3 regions of the Mesorhizobium sp. B4-1-4 genome follow, and region 2 is predicted to be linked to each of the others. Evidence: predicted binding sites of a transcription regulator. Region 2 holds the regulator's gene; each other region holds the start of a gene.
What was found. The regulator LexA, encoded in region 2, represses DNA repair genes until DNA is damaged. The targets are predictions, from matches to a motif close to TGTTCNNNNTGTGTTCNG.

Region 1: FJW03_RS24665 (YifB family Mg chelatase-like AAA ATPase) is a predicted target of LexA. The motif match lies at 8,043-8,060, and genes of this name have one in related genera.
Region 3: FJW03_RS03295 (PA0069 family radical SAM protein) is a predicted target of LexA. The motif match lies at 8,752-8,769, and genes of this name have one in related genera.

What each region holds. Positions count from the first base shown of each region.
Region 1 covers NZ_CP083950.1:5,107,944-5,118,211, reverse strand. The annotation lists gene FJW03_RS24705 (chloramphenicol phosphotransferase CPT family protein) at 1-272, opposite strand, end outside; gene FJW03_RS24700 (hypothetical protein) at 634-948, opposite strand; gene FJW03_RS24695 (hypothetical protein) at 1,846-2,598, shown strand; gene FJW03_RS24690 (type I secretion system permease/ATPase) at 2,750-4,474, shown strand; gene FJW03_RS24685 (HlyD family type I secretion periplasmic adaptor subunit) at 4,549-5,808, shown strand; gene FJW03_RS24680 (DUF6338 family protein) at 6,111-6,719, shown strand; gene FJW03_RS24675 (hypothetical protein) at 6,904-7,260, shown strand; gene FJW03_RS24670 (hypothetical protein) at 7,304-7,927, shown strand; gene FJW03_RS24665 (YifB family Mg chelatase-like AAA ATPase) at 8,153-9,685, shown strand.
Region 2 covers NZ_CP083950.1:1,794,547-1,804,814, forward strand. The annotation lists gene lpxB (lipid-A-disaccharide synthase) at 1-875, shown strand, start outside; gene gltA (citrate synthase) at 919-2,247, opposite strand; gene gltX (glutamate--tRNA ligase) at 2,432-3,856, opposite strand; gene FJW03_RS08655 (ComEC/Rec2 family competence protein) at 3,959-6,418, shown strand; gene lexA (transcriptional repressor LexA) at 6,412-7,149, opposite strand; gene FJW03_RS08665 (GntR family transcriptional regulator) at 7,559-8,314, opposite strand; gene FJW03_RS08670 (ABC transporter substrate-binding protein) at 8,466-9,446, shown strand; gene FJW03_RS08675 (ABC transporter ATP-binding protein) at 9,505-10,268, shown strand, end outside.
Region 3 covers NZ_CP083950.1:730,685-740,952, forward strand. The annotation lists gene der (ribosome biogenesis GTPase Der) at 1-5, shown strand, start outside; gene FJW03_RS03245 (cell wall hydrolase) at 305-1,486, shown strand; gene FJW03_RS03250 (AtpZ/AtpI family protein) at 1,743-2,150, shown strand; gene FJW03_RS03255 (F0F1 ATP synthase subunit A) at 2,205-2,963, shown strand; gene FJW03_RS03260 (F0F1 ATP synthase subunit C) at 3,031-3,255, shown strand; gene FJW03_RS03265 (F0F1 ATP synthase subunit B) at 3,315-3,896, shown strand; gene FJW03_RS03270 (F0F1 ATP synthase subunit B) at 3,907-4,398, shown strand; gene FJW03_RS03275 (AraC family transcriptional regulator) at 4,544-5,443, opposite strand; gene FJW03_RS03280 (carboxymuconolactone decarboxylase family protein) at 5,442-5,993, shown strand; gene FJW03_RS03285 (hypothetical protein) at 6,072-6,458, shown strand; gene FJW03_RS03290 (ribonuclease HII) at 6,673-7,368, opposite strand; gene FJW03_RS03295 (PA0069 family radical SAM protein) at 7,523-8,677, opposite strand; gene FJW03_RS03300 (glycosyltransferase family 2 protein) at 8,826-9,353, shown strand; gene moaB (molybdenum cofactor biosynthesis protein B) at 9,489-10,043, opposite strand; gene FJW03_RS03310 (4-(cytidine 5'-diphospho)-2-C-methyl-D-erythritol kinase) at 10,045-10,268, opposite strand, start outside.

The DNA of each region.
Region 1 (10,268 bases), 3.0 Mb from region 2:
CCCTCCGTATCCAGAATATGCTCCAGAATGAGGTTGTTGCCCGCATCCGCGTAGGCGGCCAAGGAAGCGTGGAAGCCATCGAAAAAGGCTTGTCTCGCATCCACCCAGGCGAACTCACCGCTCCGGAAACGATCCATCGGAAGGACGCCCGTGTCACGAAGGTGATCTATCGAGATATGCCAAAATGGCTTTTCGATACGGGCTTGAAGCGCCTTGGCGATCGTGGATTTTCCGCTGCTTGATGCACCATGAAGAAAAATGACCTGCCCCATCGCAACACTCCGCTTGGTTCGCGCGGTTATCACGCAGGGTGTAGCACGGGTATGACAGCTTTCCACCCATTGCATCACAGACCTTTAGACGACTCTAATGTCTGGCGGATTGTACTCGCTGACGTCGTGCCACATTAATCGACACTTGAAAGTAGCGAATTCAGCCGTCCGATGAGGCGGGCGACTTCCGGCGCGGAATGGCTGGCGCCGACTTGGTCGTCATTCAAATTCGAGTGTCATCGTTGACGGTGACTTCAGCTATTCCCGGCTATGGGCTGCTATTCAACTCGGTGAAAATCGAGATGATGATACTTGGTTGTGAAATCTATCGGCCGCCCCTATGACCAGTTCGCGTCCACCCTCAGTTATTAGACGGTTTATCGACCAGGTATTTATGCACCTGTCGCGTAATATCTGCGTTGACGGTCTTTGGGTCGGTGTCTTCGCTGACGAGAACGACACCGAAGCGCTTTGCAAGCTTGAGAAGGCTCTTCAGCTCATCAAAGCGTATGACATCTATCGGTATTGAAGGATATTGAAAGAGATCGATCGAATTTGGTCGCATCCGCTCCCCGTCAAAACGGCTTGCTTCGTCGAAAGTCTGAGACGGTGCCTGATCGACAACAAGTATGTCCTTACCTCCACTCCGGAAATTATCGCATCCACCCTCGTTCATGAAGCAACCCACGGCAGGCTAATCAGGCATAACATCGGCTACTCAGAGGAGATACGTTCCCGCGTCGAGAGGGTCTGTATCCGCCAAGAAAGGGCGTTCGCGCTGAAGATTCCGCAAAACGGGGATTTGCTACAGAGGATCGAACGCAAGCTAGCAATTGCGCCTGACTACTGGACCGACCACGCGGCTTTGGAGCGTCATCGAGAGGGCATGATTGCCATGGCCGAGGACATAGGGCTTCCTAACTGGCTAGGGCGCGCACTGCTGAATTTTCGAGAGAGAATGGGCCGCGTTAAGTCGTGACCCAGGTCCGCTTTCAACCTGTTGCGGCACCTGCATGGGTAGCATCCGTCCTTTGCCAACGTTAGTATTCCCTCTGGCGGGGCGCACTTGCTGACGTCATGCTACATTAATTAACATCGATCGCCCATTGAGCGGGCTACCTTCAGGTTCGTCCAGGCGATGGCGACCTGCTCCAACACACGCCCCCGACGACAGTGAGATACGAAGCTCCGACGATGGCCCGGGGGCTGACGAAACGGTCAAGGTAAGAGGAGCCTTCGGACCTTGCTGGCGATTGATCGCAGATCCGGCTATTCCAATTCAGCCGCACCCGAGCGGTTCTAACTCAATGGGCTCGCTGGAGAATACACGAAGGCAAGGCGTGTAGGCGCGTAGCGAGAGACCGCCCGGCTTTTTGCCAGTTAACAGACGAAGCTTTCGCCACGTTGTTAAGGTTAAGCGCCTCTTTATTATAAAAAATGGTTTCTAATCGGTAAACGCTAATATAGGGTCCCGGCCACCGATTACGCCTGTTCCCGCAATCGCGGCGGCAAGGGGGGCGTCGCGGTTATCTACAGGAAGTGCGAAAACGCACTTAACAGGACGGAGACGTAAATGACTGATTATACAATGCCCTTAGGCGGGGGTACGCTGGATCTATCGGGTGAAGTCAGTACCGATGGCGTCAGCCACAACACGAACGACATCATTATCGGCAGCGGTGGGAATGATACCATCATTGCTGGTCCTGCTACCGAACAATACTATACCAACAACCACGGTGACGCAAAGCTCGTCCAGGACAACGACACGATCGTAGAGTCCCAAGGCACAAACAACCTTTCGGGCGGATATGGGAACGACAAGTTCGTTTTCAACATCAACTTGCAACAGTCGGAAGCGCAGTTGCACACGGAATATTTCCATGACGGAATTGTTCCGACCCAGACGGCCGGCGCCAACACGAACGGCGTCTGGAACTCGTTCCTGTCCAACCTCGCAGAGTGGAGGGCCGCTGAGGCGGCATCGCATGGCGTCGACGTGAACACGGACACGACCCATGTCGACTACACGTTCGGCGCGAAGAACCAGCAGAGCGGGAGTGCCAACTACGACAATTCGTTCACCTGGCTGGAGAGCGGCGGTGTCACGACGAACACCAGCACGAACTACATCCACGACTTCGGCAACGGCAACGACAGCATCGCGCTCGACGTGACCCACGATGCCTTTGCGGCGGCGGGCGGCACGATCACCATGAACGGTTCGGACACCGTCATCCATATCGGGAGCTTCGACATCGTCGTTCTCGGCGTGGATCAGTCCGCAGTCGAGGGCCACATCGCCTGGGCAGCGCCGGGAGCCTGAGGCATCGTCTCCGGAGCGGCGGCCGTGATGGCCGCCGCTCCGATTGATCAACCCCGCCCGATACACACACCACAGGCTGGTTTCCGCCGGGGCACGCACAGTCGGTCCCCGAACCGACCCATTGCGGGTTCTCGTCCAGTTCAGGGCTACTATGCCAAACGACAACATGCTCACCCAGATGCTTGCCCGCTGCCGTAGCGGCTTTGTCGCGGTGGCGGGGTTCAGCCTCGTCATCAACCTGCTCGTGCTGTCGACCTCCGTTTACATGTTGCAGGTCTATGACCGCGTGCTGCCCGGCCGTAGCGTCGAGACGCTCGTCTATCTCACGCTGATTGCGACTGGCGCGCTCGCGGCGATGGGCGCGCTGGAGCTTTTCCGGTCCCGGCTGCTGGTGCGGCTCGGCGTCTGGATCGACCGCGTCCTCTCGCCGCAAGTGCTGGGGCGCAGCCTCGAGAATGCGCTGCGTGGCATCCCCTACCGGACCGAAGGCCTGCGTGACCTCGCCACCCTGCGTGGCTATCTCGGCGGCGGCGGCATCATGGCACTGTTCGATGCGCCATGGATGCCGATCTACCTTGTCTTTATTTTCCTGCTCCACCCGCTGTTAGGGCTCCTGGCGCTCGGCGGCGCCGTCGTCCTCTTCTGCCTCGCGCTCGCCAACAACGCACTGACGGCCGTCACGCTCAAGCAGGCCAACATGGCTTCGGCGCGCGCCTACCAGGGGGCCGATGCCGCCTTCCGCAACGCCGAGGTGGTCGACGGCATGGGAATGGGCGGCGCACTGATGCAGCGCTGGGACACGGCCAATGCCCATGTGCTTTCGCTGCAGTCGCGCGCCAGCGACCGCGCCGGCCTGATCAGCGCCTTCACAAAGCCGTTCAGGATGTTTCTGCAGGTCGCGGTGCTGGGCCTTGGCGCCTGGCTTTCTCTGCGCCACGAGGTTTCGCCCGGTGCCATGATCGCCGCGTCGATCATCATGTCACGGGCGCTTGCTCCGGTCGAACAGGCGATCGCCACCTGGAAACAGACGACAGGCGCGCGCGAGGCATGGGGGCGGCTCAACCGACTGTTCGAGGCTCCGCAGCTGCGCCCGGCGGGTATGGAATTGCCAAGACCGCAGGGGCAGCTTGCCGTCGAAGCAGTGACCTATTCGCCGACGGGCTCCAGGGGAGCAGTACTAAGGAACGTCACCTTCTCGCTCTCGCCCGGCAATGTGCTTGCGGTGATCGGCCCGTCGGCGGCTGGCAAATCAACGCTCGCCCGGCTCATTGTCGGCATGGCTTCGCCGCAGCACGGCCAGGTTCGCCTCGACGGTGCCGACGTGTTTTCCTGGAATCGGACCGATTTCGGCCGCCACGTCGGCTACCTGCCGCAGGATGTCGAGCTCTTTCCGGGGAGCATTCGCGAGAACATCGCCCGTATGGAGGAAGGCGATCCGGCGGCGGTCGTGATCGCTGCCAAGATGGCCGGGGTGCATGAGATGATTCTCAGGCTCCCCAGGGGATACGACACCGACATCGGAGAGCACGGTTCCATCCTGTCCGGCGGTCAGCGCCAGCGCATCGGCCTCGCGCGGGCGCTTTACGGCCGCCCGGCGCTGGTGGTGCTCGACGAGCCGAATTCCAGTCTGGACGCGGCCGGGGAAGAGGCGCTGAACCAGGCAATCGCAGCGGTGAAGGAGGCCGGCTCGACGGTTGTCATCATTGCCCATCGGCCGTCGCTGATGGCACATGTCGATTCGCTGCTGGTGCTCAACGAGGGCCAGACCCAGATGTTCGGACCGCGCGATGCGGTGCTTGCCCAACTGCGTCGTCCCGAGCCTTCAATCGCCGCGCCGCAGGTCAGGGTGGTGTCTTCAGAAAGGAGTGCGTCGTGAGGAATGCTGCCCTGCCTTCTGCAATACTGGAACTAGCGGCACCGCCGGCATATCCGCCCATTCGCAGCCATGTGGTGGGCGGCCTTGCCGTGATTGGACTGATGTTCTGCGGCTTCGGCGGCTGGGCGGCGACCGCTCCGCTGACGAGCGCCGCAGTTGCTCCAGGCGTCGTCAAGGTCGACAGCAACCGCAAGACCATCCAGCACCTGGAAGGCGGTATCATCCGGGAAATCCTTGTTCGCGAGGGAGATGCAGTCAAAAAAGGGCAGGTGCTGGTTCGGCTCGACGGGCTTGATGCGGGGTCGGACCGTGATACCATACGCGACCAGCTTGATGCACTGTTGGCCAGCGAAGCCCGCCTCTCCGCCCAGCGCGACAGCCTGGCTCAGATCGCGTTCCCGGCGGAACTGCTCGCCCGGCGGGGCGAACCGAATGTCGCCGAGGCGCTCGCCGGACAGGAGCGCATTTTTTCGGACCAGGCCGAAGTGCTGAAGTCACAGGTCGAGGTCTGGCAACAGCGGAGTGCCCAGTACGAAGCTCAGATCTCGGCGCTTGTTTCGCAGATCGACGCGACCGAGCGCCAGATACCCTCGCTTCGGGAGGAGCTGGACGGTGCCCAGATATTGTTGAAGAAGGGCTTCGGCGTGAAGTCCCGTGCGCTCGGCCTGGAGCGGCAGATCGCTGCCAGCGAGGGCGATGCCGGGGCAAACCGGGCGCGCATCGAAAGCCTCAGGCAGCAGATCGCAGAGGCCGACGCGCAGATCGAGAACGTCAAGGCCTCGCAGGTCAAGACTGCCTCCGATGACCTTCGCGACGTTCAGACCAAGCGCTTCGAACTCGAAAAGACGCTTGCGAAGATTGGTGCCCGTGCTGATCGCCGGGACATACACGCCCCAGAGGACGGCGTGGTGATGAACCTTCGTTATTTCACGCCTGGCGGGGTAATTGCGCCGGGCGGCGACATTCTCGACCTGGTGCCTGTCCAGGACAAGATGGTCCTAGAGGTGAAAGTCCAGCCGCTGGATATCGACGTCGTCCGCCCGGGTCTGCCGGCGACTGTGCGCCTTGTCGCCTTCAAGCAGCGAGTGACGCCGACGGTCGAAGGCACCCTCACCCGCGTCTCGGCCGATGCCTTGGTCGAGGAACGCAGTGGAGCAACATATTTCAGCGCCACCGTCGAGGTGAACGCCGATCAGCTGAAGGAGCTGCCGAACGTGAAGCTCTATCCAGGCATGCCCGTCGATGTCTCCATCGTGACGGGACGACGCACGATGCTCGAATATCTCTATCAGCCTTTGGCCGAAAGCTTTGCTCACGCCTTCAGGGAGGACTGAGTCGGAATAATGCGACATGGCGCGTAGGCCACCAGTCCTGGACGGGATCATCACTGACAGACTGATGCCGTCCGCACAGCTTCGAAGCGTCTCGTCTCCTTGACCGAACAGGAGAAACCGCCAGCTCTCGACAGCTGACATTCGGGCTCAGACTGAAATCGGCTGCGCCCATTGCCGCCATCAATATTCTCTAATGTCTGGCGGGTCCTTTGGGTTAACGTTTGGCTACATTAATTGCACCAGCCTAGCCGCTAATTTCCGCGCCGGATAAAATGGCGCGAATCCCTCAGGGCATGGGTTGAATGGGAAATTTCCTCTCGCTTGACGCGGTCTACGTCGCCTTCGTTTTCGTGGTGCCGGGCTACATCATCTCGTCGTTTCGAGCGCACTTCATCACGGGACAAAGGCTAGACGGGCCGGACTATTTCGTTCGTCTCCTGACCCTTAGCGCCCTGAACTTCGCCCTGTCCGGCTGGGTGATCTACCTCGTTATGAATTCAAGCGCCGACGCGCGGGTCCGGGCGCTCGCGTGGGGTTTCGTGCTGCTCGCCGCGCCGGCCCTCATCGGCTTCGCGAGTGGCATCACGTCGAAGGCCGGATGGCTTCGAAAGATCTACGGATGGGCCGGGCTTTCCCCGATCCACGTGATCCCCACGGCCTGGGATTATCAGTTCTCCACGATGTGCGGCTCATGGGTGTTCGTCGTCCTCAAGGACGACACGACGTTCGCCGGCTACTGGAGCGACAGGTCGTTCGCGTCGTCACATCCAGAGGAGCGCGACCTGCTGATCGAACACGTCTTTGACGTGGGCGACAACGGATCATGGACTCCCACAAACAAGAGTGTTCTGATCTGCGCCAGTGAGATTCGGACCATCGAATTCACCCCAGCCGAAAGGAATGGAAAATGACGAACAAAGGCAGCACTTGGCGCCCTTCGACGGCAACGACCTCCTCGGTCAACGGATATCAGCCCCAGGGTGGCAGTGGTTCTCAAGGCACAGGATCGGTTCAAGGAGGGTATCAAGGCCCGACAAGTCACAGCACCCCCTCGAACCCACCGAGCGGTGGGTCGAGCGGCGGCAAGAAGTAAACGTGAGCGCGGATTGGGATCACGACGATCTTGCCAGGCTGCTGGGGCTCGAACATGCGTTCTGCGCGCTTGCTCTGATTTCGGCCAGCAACTTCGCCTATCTTGCCGAGACCACCCCAAGCGCGGCTGTCAAACAGTTTCGGGAAGCGATCGAAGGTTCTGTGTATGATACTGGACAGGCCTCAAAAGAAACCAAGGCCGCGATGAAGCGACATCTCAAGCGCATGTTCGACCACATTGCAGGTATGGCCAAGCATGCCGATCTGGGACCTGTAGGATCGAAATGGGTTAGCGGGCTGACAAAGGAGTCAGGAACCAACCTCCTTCAGCGTTTCCAGGGAAGAAATCCCCATGCGTGACTAGAATATCAGCAAATGGTGCCGCCGCCGCCCTTCGCTCGGCTTGGCCGTCCTTGCATTCCTGACCGCATGTGGGCCTGACGATGCAGCCAAAAGTGAAAAGTTCTCGCTCATCGATGAGGAAATTTACGACGCGCCTATCAAGACCCAGATTTCACAGAACATCGTTGCCTTGGGGGTTCCCACAAAGGAAGAACTGGAAGCGGAAATCTTGAAGCGGTATCGGGCCGCCGAACAACGCACAGCGTTCCGGTATCACAGCTCCCCAACCAACATTTACCTCTATGTGTATGGAAGCGAGGAACAGGCCCGCGCCGGGCAGGGTTTGTGGATTGCGATGCTCGCGAAAAACTATAGCGACACAGGAGATCCGAAGGTAGTCATCGAGGAAGGCCGTCTCGCCGCGCTCTCCGCTGCTCCGGAGGACCGCTTTGGCTTATCCGAGGAAATGCGGAGAGCGATCTTTAAGGAAAGCGGCGAGGCGGAAGCCAGGGCGACTCGTGAAGCCATGGAGCGCGTCCCGAACACCGAACCGATGGCGCAGGCCAAGCTCGAAGTGGATCTGGCCGAGAAGTTCAAAGCCGATCTAGTTGCCAAGCAAGGAATCAGTGAGCAGCAGCTGCTCGAAATACAGGCTGAAGGTGTGACCAAGGGATGGCCGATGTGATGAAATATGCCTCGCGCATGAGGTTGCGCTACGCAGGGGAGTATGCCGCGACGATGGACTGGCCGTCTAGCATCTAGCCAATCGGCTACAAGTCCGTTGCAACTCCGCGGCGGCTTGTTCCTGTAATGTTCTTGATTTGATCAAGAAACTGTGATTGTCTGCCGAAGAGGCCATTTCGGGCCTGATCGCACGGGCTGAGGCCAGCCCGTATCCGGGGGCAACACGATGGTGGCGCGGGTTCGCACGGTCGCTTTCCAGGGCATCGAGGCCGTGCCGGTCGACGTGCAGGTGATGGTCGCGCCGGGCAAGGTCGGCATGCAGATCGTCGGCTTGCCCGACAAGGCGGTTGCCGAAAGCCGCGAGCGGGTGCAGGCGGCGCTTCATGCGTCGGGCCTGTCGATGCCGTCGAAGAAGGTGACGGTCAATCTCGCGCCCGCCGACCTGCCCAAGGAGGGCAGCCATTACGACCTGCCGATCGCACTCGGCCTGATGGCGGCGCTCGGCGCCATTCCGGGCGACATGCTGGCCGGCTATGTCGTTCTCGGCGAATTGTCGCTCGACGGCACGATTGCCGCCGTCGCCGGCGCCCTGCCGGCGGCGATCGGCGCCAATGCCGAAGGCAAGGGCCTGATCTGTCCGTTCGCCTGCGGACCGGAGGCCGCCTGGGCCGGCAGCGATTTCGACATATTGGCGCCGCGCAGCCTAATCGCGATCGCCAACCATTTCCGCGGCACGCAGGTGCTGTCGCGGCCCGAAGCCGGCATCCACGCCTCGGCGCGCGACCTGCCCGACCTCGCCGACATCAAGGGCCAGGAGACGGCCAAGCGCGTGCTCGAAGTGGCGGCGGCCGGCGGCCACAATCTCTTGATGGTCGGCCCGCCGGGCTCGGGCAAATCGATGCTGGCGCAGCGGCTGCCGTCGATTCTGCCGCCGCTGGCGCCGAAGGAACTTTTGGAAGTCTCGATGATCGCCTCGGTGGCGGGCGAACTCGGCGAAGGCAAGCTGACCGACCGGCGGCCGTTCCGCGCCCCGCATCATTCAGCCTCGATGGCGGCGATGGTCGGCGGCGGGTTGCGGGCGCGGCCCGGCGAAGTGTCGCTCGCGCATCACGGCGTGCTGTTCCTCGACGAATTTCCCGAATTCACGCCGCAGACGCTCGACGCGCTGCGCCAGCCGCTGGAGACCGGCGACTGCATGATCGCGCGCGCCAACCATCGCGTCACCTATCCGGCGCGCATCCAGCTGGTGGCGGCGATGAACCCGTGCCGCTGCGGCATGGCCGGCGAACCCGGCTATCGCTGCCTGCGCGGCGAACGCTGCCGCACCGACTACCAGGCGCGCATTTCCGGTCCGCTGCTCGACCGCATCGATCTCAGGATCGAAGTGCCGGCCGTTTCGGCCAGCGACCTGATCCGGCCGGACCGCGCTGAGAAGAGTGCCGATGTGGCGCTGCGCGTGGCGCGTGCCCGCACACTGCAGCGCGAACGCTTCGAGCGGCTCGGCGCCACCCGCGCCACCACCAACGCGCATTGCGCGCCGGCGATGATCGAGGAGATCGCCATGCCGGATGCCGCGGGCTTGTCGCTGCTCAAGGATGCCAGCGAAAAACTCGCCTTTTCCGCGCGGGCCTATCACCGCGTGCTGAAAGTGGCGCGGACATTGGCCGATCTCGACGCCAGCGAAACCGTCGGCCGCATCCATCTGGCCGAGGCGATTTCCTATCGCATGAGTTCGGAGCGGATGGCGCAGGCGGCGTAGCAAGCGGCCGTTGCAACACAGATCCGTCCACATTGAAGGAATTGAAGGGCGGATTTGCCTTCCGGGCTTCAACCGTCAAGAAGTCCCGCTGGCGGCGTGGGAGAAGCCGTCTCAGAAGATACCTGGGGTAGTTGCGAACGCCAGCCCATATAGCGGCCCCCACCAGCGCCGTGAGGACGGAGTATCCTGCCAGAGTCCGAATAGAAGGCCGGCTCAACGTTACGAACAAAATCCAAGAAGCAGAGGGGCGGGAAGGAGGTCGGCGGCGAGGTCGGCCACGATCTTGACAGGTTGAGCCAGCAACCGTCCCGATTCTGCATCTTGTTTCTGCAATTCGTGGCGATCTGCCCACCCTATGAAGCCGTTGAATTGTGCCGCTCTCAAGCGCCTTTGAGACCTTATACGCGATATCGTCGGCGATTATAGGATCGTCGGAAAAATGATTCGATATATTCCGTTTGGAACCCATCTCCACCCACGCGCGCGTGTCGGAAAACAACGCTTCCCTGGCATTGGCAGCCTGTTGTGTGGTCCCCCGCGCCAAAGTGTCTGTGCGGTCTCGGACCCCTGTTCACTCCCATCC
Region 2 (10,268 bases):
CGCTGCGCGTTGCCAGGAAGGTACGCGCGGCCAACCCGTCGATCCCGATCGTCCACTATGTCTGCCCGAGCGTCTGGGCGTGGCGGCCGGGCAGGGCGGTGGCGATGAAGCCCTATGTCGATCACATATTGTGCATCCTGCCGTTCGAAGTGAAGGAACTCGCCAGGCTTGGCGGCCCGCCCGGCACCTATGTCGGGCACCGTCTCGCCCATGACGCGGGTGTGCTCTCGGCGGCGAAGGCTCAGGGGCAGCCGCGCGACCTTTCGCCGGACCGCGTGAAGACGCTGCTTGTCTTGCCCGGCTCGCGGCGCGGCGAGGTGCGGCGACTGCTGGAGCCGTTTGGCGAGACCGTGTCGATGCTGCGGGCACGCGGACACCGCCTTCGGCTGATATTGCCGACGGTGCCCCATGTCGCGGACACCGTCCGTTCCGCTGTCACGCGCTGGGATGAGAAACCCGAGACCATCCTCGAGCCCGAGCGTAAATGGCAGGCCTTCGGCAAGGCCGACGCGGCGTTGATCGCGTCCGGCACGGTCTCCCTGGAACTGGCGTTGTCCGGTGTGCCGATGGTCTCCTGCTACCGCCTCGACCCTGTCGCGCGCGTCGTCGCGCCGTATCTCGTTACCGTCTGGTCGGCGCTGCTGCCCAACCTGATCTCGGATCGCGCGCTGATCCCGGAGTTCTACAACGAGTACGTCAAACCGAACAATCTGGCGCGCCAGTTGGAAGGGTTGTTGACCGACACCGGCATCCGCGCCTGGCAGAAAGATGGGTTTGCCGAGATCGCACGGCGCATGGCGACGGACAGGCCGTCCGGTGAGATCGCGGCGCAGGTGGTGATGGAGTGCGTGAGGAAGCGAGTGAGTAGTGAGTAGATGATCCTCTTCACTACTGGCTACTGACTACTCCCTATCCTTTTTACCGCTTGGCGATCGGCACGTAATCGCGCTCCGGCGCGCCGGTGTAGAGCTGGCGCGGGCGGCCGATCTTCTGGCGCGGGTCCTCGATCATCTCTTTCCACTGCGCGATCCAGCCGACAGTGCGGGCGACGGCGAACAGCACGGTAAACATGGTGGTGGGGAAGCCCAGTGCCTTTAGCGTGATGCCGGAATAGAAGTCGACATTCGGGTAGAGCTTCTTCTCGATGAAATAAGGATCGGTCAGCGCGATCTTTTCCAGCTCCATGGCGATATCGAGCAGCGGATCGTCCTTGATACCGAGCTCGCCCAGAACCTCGTGCGCCGTCTTCTGCATGATCTTGGCGCGCGGATCGTAGTTCTTGTAGACGCGATGGCCGAAGCCCATCAGCCGGAACGGGTCGTTCTTGTCCTTGGCGCGTGCGATGAATTCCGGGATGTGATCGACATGGCCGATCTCGCCCAGCATGTTGAGCGCCGCCTCATTGGCGCCGCCATGCGCCGGGCCCCACAGGCAAGCAATGCCGGCGGCGATGCATGCAAACGGGTTGGCGCCCGAAGAGCCGGCGAGGCGAACCGTCGAGGTCGAGGCGTTCTGCTCGTGATCGGCGTGCAGGATGAAGATGCGCTCCATGGCGCGCGCCAGCACCGGGTTGATCTTGTACTCCTCGCAAGGCACTGCGAAGCACATATGCAGGAAGTTTGCCGCGAAACCGAGATCGTTCTTCGGATAAATGAAGGGCTGGCCGATGTGATACTTGTAGGCCATGGCAGCGATCGTCGGCATCTTGGCGATCAGCCGCATGGAAGCGACCATGCGCTGGTATGGGTCGGAGATGTCGGTGGAGTCGTGGTAGAAGGCCGACAGCGCGCCGACCACGCCGCACATCACCGCCATTGGGTGCGCGTCGCGACGGAAGCCGGTGAAGAAGCGCGACATCTGCTCGTGCACCATTGTGTGGCGCGTCACGCGGTAATCGAAATCGTCCTTCTGCGCCTTGGTGGGCAGTTCGCCGTAGAGCAGCAGGTAGCAGACTTCCAGGAAGTCGCCATGTTCCGCCAACTGGTCGATCGGGTAGCCGCGATGCAGGAGAATGCCCGCATCGCCGTCGATGAAGGTGATCTCCGATTCGCAACTCGCGGTCGAGGTGAAGCCGGGATCGTAGGTGAAGGCGCCGGTGGTGCTGTAAAGCGTGGCAATGTCGATGACGTCGGGGCCGACGGAGCCACTTCGCACCTTGAACTCATGAGTCTTGCCGCCGAGTTCCAGCTTGGCCGTGGCCTCCTGGGTCTTGCCGCCAAATTCCAATTTTGTCGCAGCTTCGGTCATTGCAAACTCCTTCTCGTTTCATCATGCCGGCAAAGGCAAATTTCTGCGAAGCGACACGTCGAAATCACTGCAATGCGCGTATTCGCCACCGCATTTTAGGAGGTGCGTGCCAGATTGGGCCAAGGCCTAATGTTGCACTGCGAAACCCGCCTTTCAATGCCAATCTTTTTGGGCCAGTTTGCTCCTAATCGATTTGATCCGATATGCGACCCAGGCTTTCCTCGCGCCCTAGCACGGCAAGCACGTCGAACACACCTGGCGAGGTGCTTTTGCCGGTCAGGGCGGCGCGCAAGGGCTGCGCCACGGCGCCCAGCTTATGGCCCCCGGCCAGCGCATAGTCGCGGATCGCGGCCTCTGCGGCGGCGGCCGTCCAGTCGCCCGAAAGCGCATTCAAGGCTTCGTGAGCGCCGCGCAGGATCTTGCGGGAATCGCCATTGAGCAGCAGCGCCGCCTTCTCGTCGACCGGCAGCGGCCGCTCCGCAAACAGGTAAGCGGCGCCATCGACGAGTTCTACCAGCGTCTTGGCGCGCTCCTTCAGACCCGGAAGGGCCGCCAACAATTGCGCCTTGTTATGCTCGTTGAGGCGCGCGGCCATCGCCGGGCCGCCCTGGAGATAGGGCAGGGTGGCGATGAAGATGTCGAACAGTTCCGCGTCGCTCATGCGGCGCATATGGACGCCGTTCAGCGCCTCCAGCTTGGCGAAATCGAAACGGGCGGCGCCCTTGTTGACGTCGCCGATGTCGAACCAGGAGATCATATCCTTGATCGACATGATCTCGTCGTCGCCGTGGCTCCAGCCGAGGCGCGCCAGGTAGTTGAGCAGCGCTTCCGGCAGGTAGCCCATGGCGCGATAGGCCTCGACGCCGAGCGCGCCATGGCGCTTCGACAGCTTGGCACCGTCGGCGCCGTGGATCAGCGGGATGTGCGACATCGATGGCACGTCCCAGCCCATGGCCTTGTAGATCACCGTCTGGCGGGCCGCATTGGTCAGGTGATCGTCGCCCCGAATGATATGCGTTACGCCCATGTCATGGTCGTCGACGACGACGGCGTGCATGTAGGTCGGGTTGCCGTCCGAACGCAGAATGATGAAATCGTCGAGATCCTTGTTGGGGAATCGCACCTCGCCCTGGACACGGTCGTGCACCACCGTCTCGCCCTCGGTTGGCGCCTTGATGCGGATTGCGCCCTTGACCCCGGGAGGCGCCTCGGACGGATCACGATCACGCCACTGGCCGTTGTAGCGTGGCGGCAGGCCCTTGGCACGCGCTGCCTCGCGCATCGCCTCCAGTTCGGCAGGCGTCTCGTAGCTGTAGTAGGCCTTGCCCAGGCGCACGAGTTCCTCGGCCACCTCGCGATGCCGCGGCGCGCGCTCGAATTGGGAGACAGCGTCGCCGTCCCAGCCAAGACCGAGCCAGGAGAGTCCGTCCAGGATGGCGGCCGTCGCCGCATCGGTCGAACGCTCGCGATCGGTGTCCTCGATGCGCAGCAGCATCGTACCGCCGGTGTGCTTGGCATAGAGCCAGTTGAACAGCGCCGTGCGGGCGCCGCCGATGTGCAGATAGCCGGTGGGCGAGGGGGCAAAACGGGTGACGACCTTGTCGGACATGAAATTCTTGGAAACCATCTGAAGCGGGGTTGGGTTGCGCGGACTTTCGCGCGTCGCGGGTTCATGTACCATAGGGCGTCAGGGGTGCAAGGGGCAGACCCGATGGCTGGACGAGGCCGGGGCTCGGATCGGGGCGAGGACGCTGTTGCCGGCGTCAGCGAACGGTCATTGTTTGCAACGCGTCCGGCTATCCCGTTGCCATCGCCGACATCCCTTGTGCCGGCGCCCGGCACCCGGCAGCCGCAGGCGGATATCCCTGCGCCAAGTCCACCGCCTGCCGCAGGCAGGATTGCGCGCGTACGCCGGCAATTCGGCCTGACATCATTGCCTCGCCTGCGCCATGGCGTGGCCAAGGCGGCGGAACTGGAACTTGACCGGGGCATCGCCTTTCTGCTGGTGCCGGTCTGTCTGGCCGCCGGAGTGATCGGCTACTATTCGCTGGCGGCGGAGCCTGATTTTGCCAAGCCTGTAGCGGTCGTCGTGCTGACGGCGCTCTGTGCGCTTGCCTCGCGTTCCTGGCCAAAAACCCATCTGTGTTTCACGGCGATGCTGCTGTGCGCGCTGGGCCTGCTCGCGGCGAAGGTCGAAACATGGCGAGCCGGAACACGCATGCTGGGCTCTGAGATTTCGACTGAGGTGACGGGCCGCGTCGTCTCGCTCGACCGGATGGAGACCGGCCGCATCCGGCTGACCATTGACGTGACGTCCACCGCCCGGCCGAAACTGCGCTATGCGCCGGAAAGGGTCCGGCTTTCGGCACGCAAGATACCGCGGGAATTGGCCGCCGGCTCGTTGATATCAGGCTATGCCAAACTCTTGCCGCCGACCGGTCCGGTGCGGCCGGACAGCTATGATTTCTCCTTCGACAGCTACTTCGCCGGCATCGGCGGCAGCGGGTTTTTTCTCGGCAATCCCAGGATTGTCACAGCCGAGGACGACATGCCTCTTTTGGCTCGCCTGTCCGCTGCGGTGGAAAATGCCCGCCAATCCATCGCCGGCCGCATCACGGGCATCGTCGGCGGCGCCGAAGGCGAGATCGCCGCGGCACTGATCGTCGGCGTGCGCGCCGGCATTCCCGACGAAATCAACGAGGCGATGCGGCGCACCGGCATCTATCACATCATCTCCATTTCCGGACTGCATATGGCGCTGGTCGCGGGCACCGTCATGGGTCTGCTGCGCGGCGCCTTCGCGCTGTTTCCAGATTTTTCCGCACGAAGGCCGGTGAAGAAATACGCGGCCGCCGCAGCGCTCTTCTCGATCGCTGCCTATCTCGTCATTTCGGGCATCGTCGTTGCCGCCGAACGCAGCTTCATCATGCTGGCGGTGATGCTGATCGCGGTTCTGTTCGATCGCGCGGCACTGACCATGCGCAACCTGGCGATCTCGGCGATCGCCGTCATACTGGTCTCGCCGCATGAGGTGGTCGGACCGAGCTTCCAGATGTCGTTCGCCGCGACCGCCGCCCTGGTTGGCGCCTATGCCGGTTGGGCGGATTATCGTGCGCGAAAAACGAGGCCGCCATCGCCGAAGCTATCCCTGCCAGGGCTTCTGACGCAAAAATTCCTGCTGACGACGGGTGGATTGGCTATGACCTCCATCATCGCCGGCAGCGCTACGGCGCCGTTTGCCATTTGGCATTTCCAGCGTGTATCGCCGCTCAGCTTGTTCGCCAATCTGGCCGTCATGCCGATCGTTTCGGTCGTGATGTTCCTGGCCGTCGCCAGCGCGTTGCTCATGCCGTTCGGCTTGGATGTGCCATCCCTTTACCTGATGGGCAAGGGCCTGACGGCAATGATCGCCATATCGGCGTGGATATCGGAACGCTCTCCTGTCGATGCGGTCGGGCTGATTTCCCAGCAATCCGTGCTGCTGGTGACGGTCGCCCTGGTCATCGCGACGATGGCGACGACATGGCTGCGGCTCGCCGCACTCCCATTCGCACTTGCCGGCCTGTTGACTGTGTCGGATACGCGCACGCCCGATGTGCTGATCTCGGAAGATGCCCGACTGGTCGCGGTGCCGATCGGCGGTGGCGAACTCGCGGTCAGCCGGGCACGCCCGAACGAATTCACCGTCGACAACTGGAAACGTGCATTGGTATCCGAAAGCATCGTCGTGCCAGAGGTGTTCAACAAGACAGACGGGCAGTTCACCATCGCCGATGCCGTAAACCTGCCGCCGGGAGCACCGTTCTACTGCACCGACGGCGTCTGCCTCGCCAGGCACCCGTCCGGAGCGATCGTCGCGCATGTCGAAGACCGCAAGGATACCTGGAAGGCCTGCGGTTTCGCCGACGTGATCGTCGTCAACGACGCGACCGGCTATGACGCCTGCCATAACCCGCTGGTTCTCGTCGTCACCAAACGGCAACTCGCTCGCAAAGGGAGTGCTGCGGTCTTCTTCGACCGCCAATCGGCGACTGGCCCACCAATCGTCAGCTTCGCCGTCGACAGGCCATACCGTCCCTGGCATGAACAGCGCAAATTCTCGCGCGAGGCGAGGGGCCTGCCGCCCTATAAAAAGCCTGACAATACAAGCGCGCCAGTGCCTGCTCAGTAGCGCCTGATCAGCCCGACGAGTTTGCCTTGCACCTTGACCCTGTCCGGCCCGAAAATGCGGGTCTCGTAGGCCGGGTTGGCGGCTTCAAGGGCAATCGAAGCTCCCTTGCGGCGGAACCGTTTCAGGGTCGCTTCCTCTTCGTCGACCAGCGCCACGACGATCTCGCCCGGGCTCGCTGTATCGGCGTTGCGGATGATGACCGTGTCGCCATCGAAGATCCCGGCCTCGATCATCGAGTCCCCCTTGACCTCCAGCGCATAGTGCTCGCCCCCCATGATCATGTCAGGCGGCACCGAGATCGAATGCGTCTGGTGCTGGATGGCATCGATCGGCACACCGGCGGCGATACGGCCCATCACCGGGATCGAGACCGCGGGAATCGCATCGTCGTCATTGCCGGCCGCGGGCAAGCGCGACGGCGCCGGCTTGATCTGACGACCAAGGTTGCCCTGACCGAGGCTGCCCTGGATGACACTTGGCGAAAATTTCTTTGCCGCATTGAGGCCCGGCGCGATCGAATCCGGCAACCTGAGCACTTCCAGTGCGCGCGCCCGATTGGGCAGTCTCCGAATAAAGCCACGTTCCTCCAGCGCCGTGATCAGGCGGTGGATCCCCGACTTGGAGGCAAGATCAAGAGCCTCTTTCATCTCGTCGAAGGAGGGCGGGATGCCGCTTTCCTTGAGCCGTTCATGAATGAACATCAGCAGTTCATGTTGCTTGCGCGTCAGCATGGCGGCCCCCAAGGCATTGAACGAAGGGTCTGAATCGGAATCGAAAAACAAACCCAGAACAAACACTATCTGTTCCAGTTGTGTTCCGCAACCGTTTAAAGTTTAGTGAATTTGTTAAGGGGTTCGAAATTTTTGCCGCCGGCAACAAACGGCAACCGACGCTTACCGACGATTTCTGCCCCGGACACACGCATTGAAATCGTTTTGGTTAATGGCCTGTGGCCCACCCCTTGTTGAGGTTTGGCTTCATCGTTTGAAAGGCGCACGGGGCGATTTATGGAGTCGCCCAGTGTCATCCCAGCGGAACGAAACGAAACCAAAACGCCAACGTTCGCCAGCTCGCTTGGGGATGGATCCGTGTGTAAGCGTCGGACTGCGCGGAAGCGCCGAAATCATCCGGAAACCGCTTTCAGGCTGCCGGCGCGTGCGGTGTAGTTGTTGGCGCTGCTGTCTTCGCTGTGAAATAGACGTGCAGCGTGTAGCCGATATGCGCCGTCATCAATGCCTTTGCCCGCTCGACATCACGATCGAGCGCCGCCTCCATGATCGCGGTGTGATGCTCGATCGCGATCGCCTCGCGCAGTGCGTCCATGGCCTCTCCATAGCCATGCTTGAGGCCGGCCGCTGCCCGCAAAGTCGGCGCCAGGCCGAGAAAACGATGATGTCGCCGCAGCTGATCCGCGATCGTCGAGCGGAATCGCAGCAGCCAGTTGGACGTCGCAGCACTCAGCAGCGCCGCGTGAAAGGCCTCGTGGCTTTCGTCCCACTGATCGACGGCCGCATCCGAGGGGTCGTCAACCGCGGTCTTGCAGCGAGAGAGCCGGTAATGAGCGGTGACAACGGCATCTTCCCATTGCCTGTCGCCTTTTTCCATCGATTCCAGGAACAGGGGCATCTCGACAACCATCCGCGCGCGCGCCAGGTCCTCGAGTTCGGCCCGCGACACGGGAGCGACGGCAAAGCCGCGATTGCTGATGGCAGTGACAAGGCGCTCGGCTTCAAGCCGAGACAATGCTTCACGCAGCGGCGTCCAGCCGACGCCATATGTGCCGCGCAGCGCACTCAACTTGAGCGGCGCACCCGGCATGAGGCGCGTCGTCAGAATATCGCGCCGCAGCAGCTGATAGGCCGCCTCCGTCTTTGTGGAACTATTCTGATCCTGCATCGCAGTCCGTCCATCGTCAGGCTTGGAAAATTATATATCATGGCGGTGCATGGCAAGAATTATATATAATGTTTGACATGGACCGGCGGACTGACCATGATCGCCTGATGTGCCGTCTTTAAGCGGCGCTAATCAAATCTGGGAGGAAATGATGTTGAAGTCGAAATGGCTGTCAGGATTGGCCCTGGCAGGCGCCTTGATGGTCAGCGCCGGCAGCGCCGCGGCCGATCAGATTCGTATCGGCATAGCCAATTTCGGAGAGCATCCTCAGTTGAATGCCGCCATAGCCGGTTTCAAGAAGGCGCTGACGGACAATGGCTTTGTCGAGGGCAAGGACGTCGTCTACACCGAGAGCCATACCAATTTCGACGCATCGCTTGTGCCGCAGATGATCGCCAAGCTGCAGGCGGAGCAGCCCAAGCTGATTTACACCATCACCACGCCAGTCTCGCAGATCGCCAAGAAGGCGCTCGCAGGGTCCGGCATTCCGATCGTCTTTGCCGCGGTCACCGATCCGGTCGCGGCCAAGCTGGTGCCGTCATGGGACTCCGGAGACGAAGGCATGACCGGCGCCAGCGATCTGCAGGATGTCGCCGCGGTGATGGCCTTCACCAAGAAGCTGCTGCCGAACGCCAAGCGCTTTGGCGTGCCCTACAATCCAGGCGAGGCCAATGACGTCGCCCTGATCGAAAAGATCAAGGCGGCGGCACCCACGGCCGGCTTCGAGGTCGTGGAGGTCGGCATCGACAACGTCAATGACATCCAGCAACGCATCGCTTCGCTTGCCGGCAAGGCCGACGTGATCTACGGCCCGGCTTCGAACCTGATCCAGCCGGCGATTGCCGCTGTCTCCGCAGCCGCTCGCCAGGCCGGTATCCCGGTCGTCAACTCCGATGACAGCGCGGTCCGCAACGGCACCGTACCGGCAAGCTTCGCGGTCAACTACACGCAGGTCGGCGTCAATGCCGGCAACATCGCCGCCGAAATCCTTAAGGGCAAGGATCCGAAGACGATCGCGCCGTCGCGTCCGGCTTACAAGGACCACATGGCAACGATCTCCCGCAAGGCGATGGCCGCGTTCGGCATCGAGATACCCGCTTCGATGGCCGATTGCGGGTGCATCGTCGACTGACGTTGGGCTGCAGCGGTGACGGCGTCGGCGCCGTCACCCTTCAGTTGTGGGAGGAACGATGCTCGAGATCCGATCCGCGCGCAAAGTGTTCTACAAGGGCCAGGCCGACGAGAAGGTCGCGCTGGACGGTCTCAACCTGTCGTTGGCCACGGGCGAGTTCGGTATCGTCATCGGCTCCAATGGGGCCGGCAAGAGCAGTATGCTCAACGCCATTTCCGGAGCTCTCATCCTCGATTCCGGCAGGATCCTGATCAACGGCACCGATGTGACAAACATGCCGGTGCACAAGCGCGCGGCAAAATTGGCGCGCGTCTTCCAGGATCCGATGCGCGGCACAGCCGCCAGCATGACCGTGGCGGAGAACATGTTGTTGGCTGACCTTCGCGGCCACAAACGCGGCTTGCGGCAAGGGCTGAACGCCACCCGGCTTGCGTCCTACAAGGAGCGCTTGTCCATACTGGGTCTCGGCCTTGAAAACCGCCTGGACACACGAGTCGACCTGCTTTCGGGCGGGCAGAGGCAGTCGCTGTCGCTGATCATGGCGGTTGGCGGATCGCCGGACCTGCTGCTGCTCGACGAGCATACGGCAGCGCTCGACCCGCGCACGGCCGATATCGTCATGCAGGCGACGGTGCGCGCCGTCAATGCGCTAAAACTGGCCACGCTGATGGTGACCCACAATATGCAACATGCCGTCGACCATGGCAGCCGGGTGATCATGCTCGACGCGGGCCGGGTCCTGCTGGAGGTCACCGGCGAGGAGAAGGCAAGGGCGACGGTTGTCGATCTGATCGGTCATTTTTCCGTCAAGACCGACCGCAT
Region 3 (10,268 bases), 1.1 Mb from region 2:
GCTGAACCTCGGCGCCGATCAGGCCACGGCCCGCAGGCCCGGCATCGCTGGCCCTCGCGTTTTCCGGCAGTGCCTGTCGCGCCGCTTCCGTCGATATATCCGCGAGGCGACCGCAATTTGCGCGCTGATTGCCTCGCCGATCTTTCTGCGTCCGACCTGAGTGCTCCGCCGCAAAACCGCCCGACTTCGAAACCACGACCTTGAGCCGACTGAGAAAACCCGATCAATCCCGTTAACGTCCCATCAAGGTTAATGCATCATTTTGCTCTCCAGTGGGGTCAGTAGCGTTCCTGGAGAGAGTTCCGTGCATCGACGTATGTTGAAGCGGCTTGTTGCCGCCGCCGGTGAGAAACGCAGCTTCGTATCCCCGCTCATCATTGGTCTCGGCATCTGGATAGGCTTTCCGACCGTCGCCGCCTACCAGGATATGACGAGCCTGGTGTCCGGCCTTGAGGCACCGACCGCGCGCTGGAATTCCTATGTCGAAAAATCCGTTGCCGGCTCGGTTCATGCCGCCGAGATGCCGTTCGTCGATTCTGATAAAACCGCGTCGCTCTCCGGTTCCGGCGTGCGCCTTCCCGGCGTCGGCTCCGTCTCGTTCCGGGGCAAGGGCGGCAAGGTCAACGCGACGCCAGACGAGGACCGCGTCGTGCGAGCCGACAAGAAGGGCCGCATCGTCCAGGTGTCTCCCGTTGCACCGCCGAAGAACTTCAACGCCGGGTCGATCTTCCAGCGGACCTCCTCCCTGATGCGACCGACCATGGACAGCGGCCTGAAGATGGCGTTCGCCAAGCCGCAGATCAAAGGCAAGGAAATCCAGATCGCCTCGGAATTCCATGCGCGTGAGGACAAGAAGCCGGATCCGGGCGTGCCGGCCATGCTTGCCGCCCTGGTCAACAACTCCCATCCGGATGTGCTGGCGACCGCCTATGCGCAATCGGCGCCGGACTACGCCAAGGCCTCGCCCTTCGAAGCCCTGCTTCAGGACGAACAGCCCAACAGCGGCCGCTTCATTCCGCCGATGGCCAAGGGTGACCATTGGTGGATCCAGAACCCGCTTCCAGCCAGCGTCTTCTCCAAGCCCGAGCAGAAATGCCTGGCCAACGGCATCTATTTCGAGGCGCGCGGCGAATCCGTGCGCGGTCAGGCCGCTGTCGCCCAGGTCATCCTCAACCGCGTCCGCAACCCCGCCTATCCCAACTCGATCTGCGGCGTCGTCTACCAGAACGACAGCTGGTTCAACCGTTGCCAGTTTTCCTTCGCCTGCGACGGCAGGAAGAAGCGCATCGACAATCCTGTCGCCTACAAGACCGCGCAGGACATCGCCATGGCCGTCACCGCCGGCAAGATCTTCATCCCGGAGGTCGGATCATCGACGCATTACTACGCCCAGTATGTCCATCCGGGCTGGGCCCACACGATGCAGAAGATGACCAAGATCGGCCTGCATATCTTCTATCGCACCTATGGCGGCGGCTGGAGCTGAGGCCCCGGCAGTCGCCGATCTTTTCATGCGCTTGTGCGGCTGATTGGGGAGCCGTTGCAGGGGGGATTCGTGCAACGCATCCCCATCCTCGTGGCGGGCACGATGTCGCACCTCTCTAATAGATTGATTTTGCTGCCTAAAATACATGACAATGAACTTCCGCCCGTGGCTTGACGGGCGCAAACCCTCTAACTATGTTGCCGGCGACTTTAGAAGCGGACGGACGGTGACGGTCTGACCGGGCAGGGGGGGTACGATGGCCGATAAAAGCGGGCCAGACGGATCCGGAGAAACCGGCCGCGGCAAGCAGCATGAAGCCGGCATCCGCGATGACGATCTTGAGCGACGTCGGCGTGAACTTGAAGCATCGCTTGCGACAAGGCTGCCGAACCGGCGTGAGGGGAAAGACGACGCGAAAGCGGGCAGTGCGGCCGGTTATGGCCAGGCGGTCAAACTCTCCAGTGAATTTATCGCTGGCGTGGTGGTGGGCGCCGGCATCGGCTGGATCATCGACCGTATGGCGGGGACATCGCCGTGGGGTCTGATCGTTTTCTTGCTGCTGGGTTTTGGCGCCGGCGTGCTCAATGTCATGCGTTCAGCGGGCGTTGTGGCGGAATTCGGACAGGGCGACAAATCGCGCTCTGACCGGGACGACAGCAAATAGCCGCTCTCGCGGCAATGGTAATTTAGCCGTACGCGGCATTGACGGGGTGAGAACGTGGCAGCTGACAAGGTCGATCCGATCCACCAGTTCCATATCATCAAGCTGATTCCGATTAATATCGGCGGCTACGACCTGTCCTTCACCAATTCGGCGCTGTTCATGGTCGCGACCGTGTTCGTGGCGGCGGCGTTCTTGTTCCTGACGACGTCGAGCAGGAGCCTGGTCCCCGGCCGACTGCAGTCGGTCTCCGAAATGGCGTATGAATTCGTCGGCAACATGTTGCGCGATGCCGCCGGCACGCAGGGCATGAAGTTCTTCCCGTTCGTGTTCTCGCTGTTCATGTTCGTGCTGGTCGCCAATCTGCTCGGCCTGTTCCCCTATTTCTTCACCGTTACCAGTCATATCATCGTGACCTTCGGCCTGGCCATCCTGGTGATTGGCACCGTCATCGTCTACGGCTTCATGAAGCATGGCCTTGGCTTCCTGAAGCTGTTCGTGCCGAAGGGCGTGCCCCTCGTGATGATGGTGCTTGTTGTTCCAATCGAGGTGATTTCCTTCGTATCGCGCCCGGTCAGCCTCTCGGTTCGTCTGTTCGCGAACATGCTCGCAGGTCACATCACGCTGAAGGTGTTTTCGGGATTTGTCGTCAGCCTGAGCGCGCTGGGTGCGCTTGGCGTTGCGGGTTCGATCTTGCCGCTGGCCATGGCAGTGGCGTTGACGGCGCTGGAGCTGCTCGTGGCGCTCTTGCAGGCCTATGTCTTTGCGGTGCTGACCTGCATGTATCTGAACGACGCCCTGCATCCTTCGCACTAATTGGAGTTTCCGGCATGGCTGCCGGATGGAATCGCAACGGAATTTTAGATCCAAAGGAGTTGAACAAATGGACGTGGAAGCAGCAAAGTACATCGGCGCCGGCATCGCTTGCCTGGGCATGGGTGGCGCGGGTATTGGCCTGGGCAACATCTTCGGCAGCTATCTCTCGGGCGCGCTGCGCAATCCGTCGGCAGCCGATGGCCAGTTCGGCCGTCTGATCTTCGGTTTTGCCGTGACCGAAGCTCTGGGCATTTTCTCCCTTCTCATCGCGCTTCTGGCCCTGTTCAAGTAAGCCTTGCGCCATCTGGCCCAACGTCACGGCGTTCGGGGCTTGAATTTCGGGGATAGTCCATGTTCGTGACATCTGCCTTTGCGCAAGAGTCCGCGCCTGCCACCACGGAAGGCGACACGCATTCCGGTACCGGCGTGCCTGCGGAAGCACACGGCGCGTTCCCGCCATTCGATCCTGCGACGTTCCCGTCGCAGCTTCTGTGGCTGGCGATCACGTTCGGGCTGTTCTACCTCTTCCTGAAGAGGGTGGTGATGCCGCGTGTTGGCGGCATCATCGACGTCCGCAACGACCGCATCAGTCAGGATCTCGACCATGCGGCCAGGTTGAAGGGCGAGGCCGACGCTGCCGTCGCTGCTTACGAGCAGGAACTGGCGGAAGCCAAGAAGAACGCCAACTCGATCGGCCAGCAGGCCAACGATGCGGCCAAGGCGGAAGCCGAGACCGCTCGCAAGAAAATCGAGGCCGCCCTCGATGAGAAGCTTGGCGAGGCCGAGGCGCGCATTTCTTCCATCAAGGCCAATGCCATGAAGGAAGTCGGCACCATTGCCGAGGACACCGCTTCGGCGATTGTCGAGGCACTTGTCGGCGGCAAGGCCAGCAAGGCCGAGATCGCGGCCGCGGTCAAATCCGTGGCCAGGTGAGGAGCGCATCATGGACGCCACATCTCTAGCAACGCTCTGGGCCACGATTGCCCTGATCATCTTTCTGGGTATCGCCATCTACATCAAGGTGCCTGGCATGATCGCCAAGGCACTTGATGCCCGCGCCGCCAGGATCAGCAGCGAGCTCGACGAGGCACGCAAGCTGCGCGACGAGGCCCAGCAATTGCTCGGCCAGTACCAGAAGAAGCGCAAGGAAGCCGAGCAGGAGGCTGCCGCCATCGTCGCGGCCGCCAAGCGCGAAGCCGAACTGCTCGCCGCCGAGGCGCACAAGAAGACCGAGGACTATGTCGCTCGGCGCACTGCGCTGGCCGAACAGAAGATCGGTCAGGCCGAGCGTGGGGCGATTGGCGAAGTGCGTGCCAGCGCCGTCGACATCGCCGTCGAGGCCGCCCGCGCGCTGCTCGCCGCCAAGGTCGACATCAAGGCCGGGGCCGACCTGTTCAAGGCTTCGCTCGCGGATGTGAAGGCCAAGCTGAACTGAGCGGCGCGCCAAGCCGCCGACATGAAGCCGCCCGGGCAACCTGGCGGCTTTTTTGTTGTGCGCGGATAATCTCCCCCGTCCCGACCGTGAGATCGACTGCGACGAGGCAATGGAGCCGCCGCCTTCGAAGGTTTCGGCGAGCATCCTACTGTGGTTGGCTAATATCGCGCGGCGGGTGCCCGGTGACTCGGCTGAACACCCGCGAGAAGGCGGCCGCGCTGTCGTAGCCGACCTGTGCTGCGACGGTCTTGACAGGTTTGCCCTTACCAAGAAGCTGGCGCGCGATCGTGATGCGCCAGACCGTCAGGTATTCAATCGGTGGCCGACCGACCAGCTTCCGAAAATGCTCGGCGAAGCGCGTGCGTGACATGCCTGCGACTTCGGCGAGCTCCTCGAGCTTCCAGGGCTTCTTCGGCGCTTCGTGTATCGCCGTCAGCGCTTTGACGAGACGTGGGTCGGCGAGCCCGGCGAGAACGCCGGTTGAGACAACACCGCATTCGATGACGTGTCGCACGATCAGGATCAGGAGATACTCGAAGAGCCGGTCGAGCGCCGTCTGGCGGCCACCACCTTCCGCGAACGCTTCGCCGACCAGCAGGTCACAAACCGGCCGCAGCGCCGGATGCTCTGCGAGCGGTAGGACCACGCAGTCTGGCAGGCCCAGTGCAATGGGATTGCCCTCCGCACCCCCGAGTTCGACGGTTGCGCAGACGAGGTCGGCCCCGCGCCTGGAATCAACCGCGAAGTCATGGGTCCGCCCACGCGGAAAAAACAGCAGGGTTGGCTCAAGGAATTCGAGATCGGCCTCTCCGCTCCGGCTGACCCTGAGCTCGCCAGCCTTGAGCATGTGCAGATGACCCACACCAGTGAATTGCAGCGCCTGGCAGAGCGTCCCGGTGAAGAACGTCTGAGCGGTTGGCGTGACATGGGTAAAGAGGGCGGCCAACGGGTCCATTGGGACGATCAGCAAAGTTATTGGCACCGAAGAGTACCTGGAGTGCTGCATATAGGAGTGGCGTGCAATCAACACAAGGAACTCTGACATGCCCCGTATCGCTCCTATCGACACTGCCCATGCCGACGCTGCCGTCCAGACCACATTGGCGGGCGTCAAAGCCAAAATCGGCATGGTGCCGAATCTTTTTTCCACCTTCGCCCAATCGCCCGCCGTGCTGAACGGCTACCTCGCTTTGTCCGATGCCCTTGGCAAGGGTGTGCTCACGGCGAAGCAACGCGAGATCATTTCGCTCGCTGTCGGGCAGGCGAATGAATGCTCTTATTGTCTCTCAGCCCATACGCTGATGGGCAAGGGCGCAGGCTTGTCCCCGGAAGGTATTCGCAAAGCCCGCGAGGGCAGCGCTGAAACCGCGCTGGACGCGGCCGTTGCCTCATTGGCGCGTCGTCTCATCGACGTGCGGGGGCAGGTCCTGGATGCGGATCTTGTCGCAGCGCGTTCGGCCGGTCTCGGCGATGCGCACATCGTCGAGATCGTCGCAAATGTCGCCATCAATGTGTTGACCAACTACACCAACAACGTCGCATTGACGGAGATCGATTTCCCCAAGGTCGACGTCGAACTGCGCTCTGCCGCCTGACCCGATGGGCGCGGCGCACAATCGGTCCGGCGCCGCGCCCGTTTGCCCCAAAACCTTCAAACGCAATCGGAGAGTGTCATGAATTTTCGTTTCGTCACAAAGACCGTTCATGCCTTCCTCGACTATCCCGTTGCGCTGAGCCTGGCGGCCACGCCGTTCCTGCTCGGACTTGGCCGCGGCAATCCGCCGGCGCTCTGGGTGTCGGTCGCAGCCGGCGTGGCCGCGTTCATCCTGACCCTGTTCACCGATCACAGGACCGGTGTGTTCCGTGTGCTGCCATATTGGCTGCATTTGGCGGTTGACCGTCTCGTCGGAATTGTCTTCGTCGCAGTGCCCTTCGCGCTCGGCCTCCAGGGTCTGGACGCCTTCTACTACTGGGCAAACGGCGCTGCGGTTCTCCTGGTCACTCTCGTATTCAACGCTCCCAAGGGTGAGAATCGCGCGATGGGGACGGTGCACACCTGAAAGCTGGTGGGAAATCACTGGACAGCGGCCGAGTTGTCTTGGGCCGTTGCTGCTGTGACAAGGTCGGCGCTAAGCCTAAGCCTTGGCGGTACCTCCTATGAAATCGCGACCCCTGGCGGTCAGCGCCGGTCGATCCCGTTATTGGCTAAGCGAAACCAGAAGCAGCCATTCGGCTGTGCGTTATGCGGGAAGTGACCGATAGCGGACTAAGTGTTTAATCCAACCCAGCGAGGACCTCTTCTTCAATGACCTCGGCACCGCCCAGCCTGAATGGCGCGAAGGATACGCGGTGAAGCCGCGCGACCGGGCCATGCGCCTCGATCGCCGTCCGATGCCGGGCCGTGGCGTAGCCCATATGGACCTCGAAGCCGTATCGTTCGTGGTGGCCGCCGCAGCCGCACATCATGCGGTCGCGCATCACCTTGGCAACGATGGAAGCGGCCGCGATCGACTGCGAGCGCTGGTCGCCCTTGATCAGCGCGCGCCCGTCGCAAGGCAGTCCCGGCGGCACATCGCGACCGTCGGCGAGCGCGAGCTTGGGTTTTACCGGCAGGCCGACCAGGGCACGGCGCATCGCTTCCAGGCTCGCCTTGAGGATGTTGCTGTTGTCGATGCCTTCCGCGCTGATCGACGCCATCGAAACCCCAAGCGCCGAACCGATGATACGCTGGAAAAGCGCTTCGCGCTGCAAATGGCTCAGCCGTTTGGAATCGTCTAGCCCTTCGGGGATATTGGCGGGATCGAGCACCACCGCGGCGGCGACGACCGGCCCGGCCAGCGGGCCGCGGCCGGCCTCATCCATCCCCGCGACCGGCCACAGGCCGTCGGCCATCGCCTTCGTCTCGAAGGAGAAATCGGGCTTCTCGACGATTTCGAAGAGAAGCGGAGAATCGGAACGCGCGCGAGCCATGTTGCGGCGAGGTTCGCATCGGCTCCGATTCTCCGCAAGTCCCTCCGGGTCGGGTGAGGCGCCGGACCGGGAGGGCACCGTCTGCAGGCCGGGGCAGGCCGGACGGGATTTTTTTGCTTGGCAGCAATGAAACTGCCGCAGCGCTTTAGGGTCTTCAGAGCAGCATCAACTGCTCCTGGTCCTTTCCGGCCGCGACGAACTGGTCGGTCCGCAGGGTGCGCCGTTCGGCGTTGAGTCCGAGTCGTTTGGCGGTGATCTCGAAGCGGCGGCCGATCTGCCAGGCATAGGGTCCGGCGCCCTTCATGCGCTTGCCCCATTCCGAATCGTAGTCCTTGCCGTCGCGCATCGAGCGGATCAGCGACATCACGTGGCGATAGCGGTCGGGATAATGGCGCAGCAGCCAGTCCTTGAAGATCGGGCTGACTTCCAGCGGCAGGCGCAGCACGACATAGCCCGCCTCGCGCGCGCCGGCGGCACGCGCCGAATCGAGGATCCGTTCCATTTCCTGGTCGGTAAGACCGGGGATGATCGGCGCCACCATCACCGAAGTTGGAATGCCGGCATCCGAAAGCTGCCTGATCGCTTCTAGCCGCTTGGACGGCGTTGACGCCCGCGGCTCCATGGTCCTGGCCAGCATGCGATCCATTGTCGTCACCGACAGCGCCACCTTGGCGAGCCCACGTTCGGCCATGCGCGACAAGATATCGATGTCGCGCGTCACCAGAGCGGACTTGGTGACGATGCCGACCGGATGGCCGCGCGCTTCCAGCACTTCGAGGATCTCGCGCATGATCCGGTATTGCTTCTCGATCGGCTGGTAGGGGTCGGTGTTGGTGCCGATGGCGATGGTGCGCGGCTGGTAGCCATCCTTAGACAGTTCCTTGTCGAGCAAGCGTGCCGCATCCGGCTTGGCGAACAGCTTGGATTCGAAATCCAGGCCAGGCGACAGGCCCATGAACGCGTGTGTCGGCCGCGCGAAGCAATAGACGCAGCCATGCTCGCAGCCGCGATAAGGGTTGATTGACCGGTCGAAGGAGATATCGGGCGATTCATTGCGGGTGATGATGGTGCGCGGTTTTTCCACCTGCACCTCGGTCTTGAACGGGGGCAGTTCCTCCAGGGAACTCCAGCCATCATCGAAAACATGCCGGCTGACAGGTTCGAACCGGCCGGACGGATTGATGCCCGCCGACCGGCCGCGGTTGCGGTCCGGACGGATGCGCATGCCGCTCTGCTCGATCATCGCATTGGCCATCTCGGCTCTTCCTGCCCCAAAGGCGGCAATGTCGGCACGCATGATCGGTTCCATCTTTGCCCGCTCCCAAGGAGTGTCCATGTTGTGTCGAATCGCTCTGCTCATGAAATTATTCCTATTTCGCCGATGAGAACAAAGCAAGAACTTTCTATGTTGCGTTGCAAAACTGGCACTGTGCGCGGGTTTCCGCTATTCGGCTGACATGCTCAGTGTTCTCATCGAAACCCGCAATAACGAGGAGGCTCTTGCCCGCACGCTCGGCTCGCTGATTGGCGGGGCGGTCGAGGGCGTGGTGCGCGAGGTCATCATCTGCGACACCGGTTCCACCGACCAGACGCATTATGTCGCCGAGCACGCCGGTTGCCAGTATGTGGCGAGCGGCGGTATCGCCGCCGGCATCCGGCAGGCCAAGGGCGACTGGCTGCTGCTGTTGGAACCGGGCGCGCGGCTGGTGGAGGGCTGGATCGAGGCGGTCGTCGTCCACACGGCCAAGCAAACCATGGCGGCGCGCTTCTCACGCGCGCGGGGCAGCCGCGCGCCGTTCCTGGCCCGGGTCTTTTCGGGAAACCGGGCGCTCGCCGAGGGGCTGGTGATCAGCAAGCGTCAGGCCACGTCCCTGTCGAAGAACGCCGGCAGCGCCGAGGCTCTGGCGCGCGGCCTGGCGACAAAGAAACTCGACGCCGAGATTTGGGTCGCCCAGGCCAAGCAGGAACACCGCTCTTCGAAGTGATATTTTGCAACGGCTGTTTCGCATTGCAGAAAACGGCTGTTTCGCATTGCAGAAAATGTGACGCGGGTTAGCGGAGGCGCCGGTGCCGTTCCGTTTTTGGAAATGGCGCTTGGAAAGCCATTCAGCCTTTGGTTTTCATGGAGCGGCTTTTCCGCGCCGCAGATGCTCGTCCAGGCGCGGCATGATCTCGACGAAGTTGCAGGGCATGTGCCGGTAGTCGAGTTGCGCCTTGAGGATGCCGTCCCAGGCGTCCTTGCAGGCGCCGGGCGAGCCCGGCAGCACGAAGACGAAGGTGGCGTTGACGACGCCGCCGGTCGCCCGGCTCTGGATTGTCGAAGTGCCGATCTTGTCGTAGGAGATGCGGTGGAACACTTCCGAAAAGCCGTCCATGCGCTTTTCGAAGATCGGCTCCAACGCCTCCGGCGTCACGTCTCGGCCGGTGAAGCCGGTGCCACCGGTGGTGATGACGACGTCGATCCCCGTGTCCTTCGACCAGCCAAGCACCTTGTCACGGATTTTGTCACGGTCGTCGGTAACGATATCGCGGGCGGCCAGGATGTGGCCGGCCTCGGTGATGCGGTCTGCCAGCGTCTGGCCGGATTTGTCGTCGGCGAGGCCGCGCGTGTCCGAAACGGTCAGCACCGCGATGCGCACGGGAATGAAAGAACGGCCCTCGTCAGTCGTGGCCATCTCACTCAGCCTCCGATGTCATGCTGCGCGTTGCCGCGACGAACCAGTCGGGCTGGCGGCTTCGGATCTCGGCGGCCGCGCGCTTGGCGACATTGCCGGTCTCGAACAGGCCGAAACATGTCGCGCCCGATCCGGACATGCGCGAAAATCCTGATCCGGCCTTGTTCAGCCATGAAAGCGCCCTGCCTATGGCGGGCTGCATGGCAACGGCCGCCGGCTCGAGAT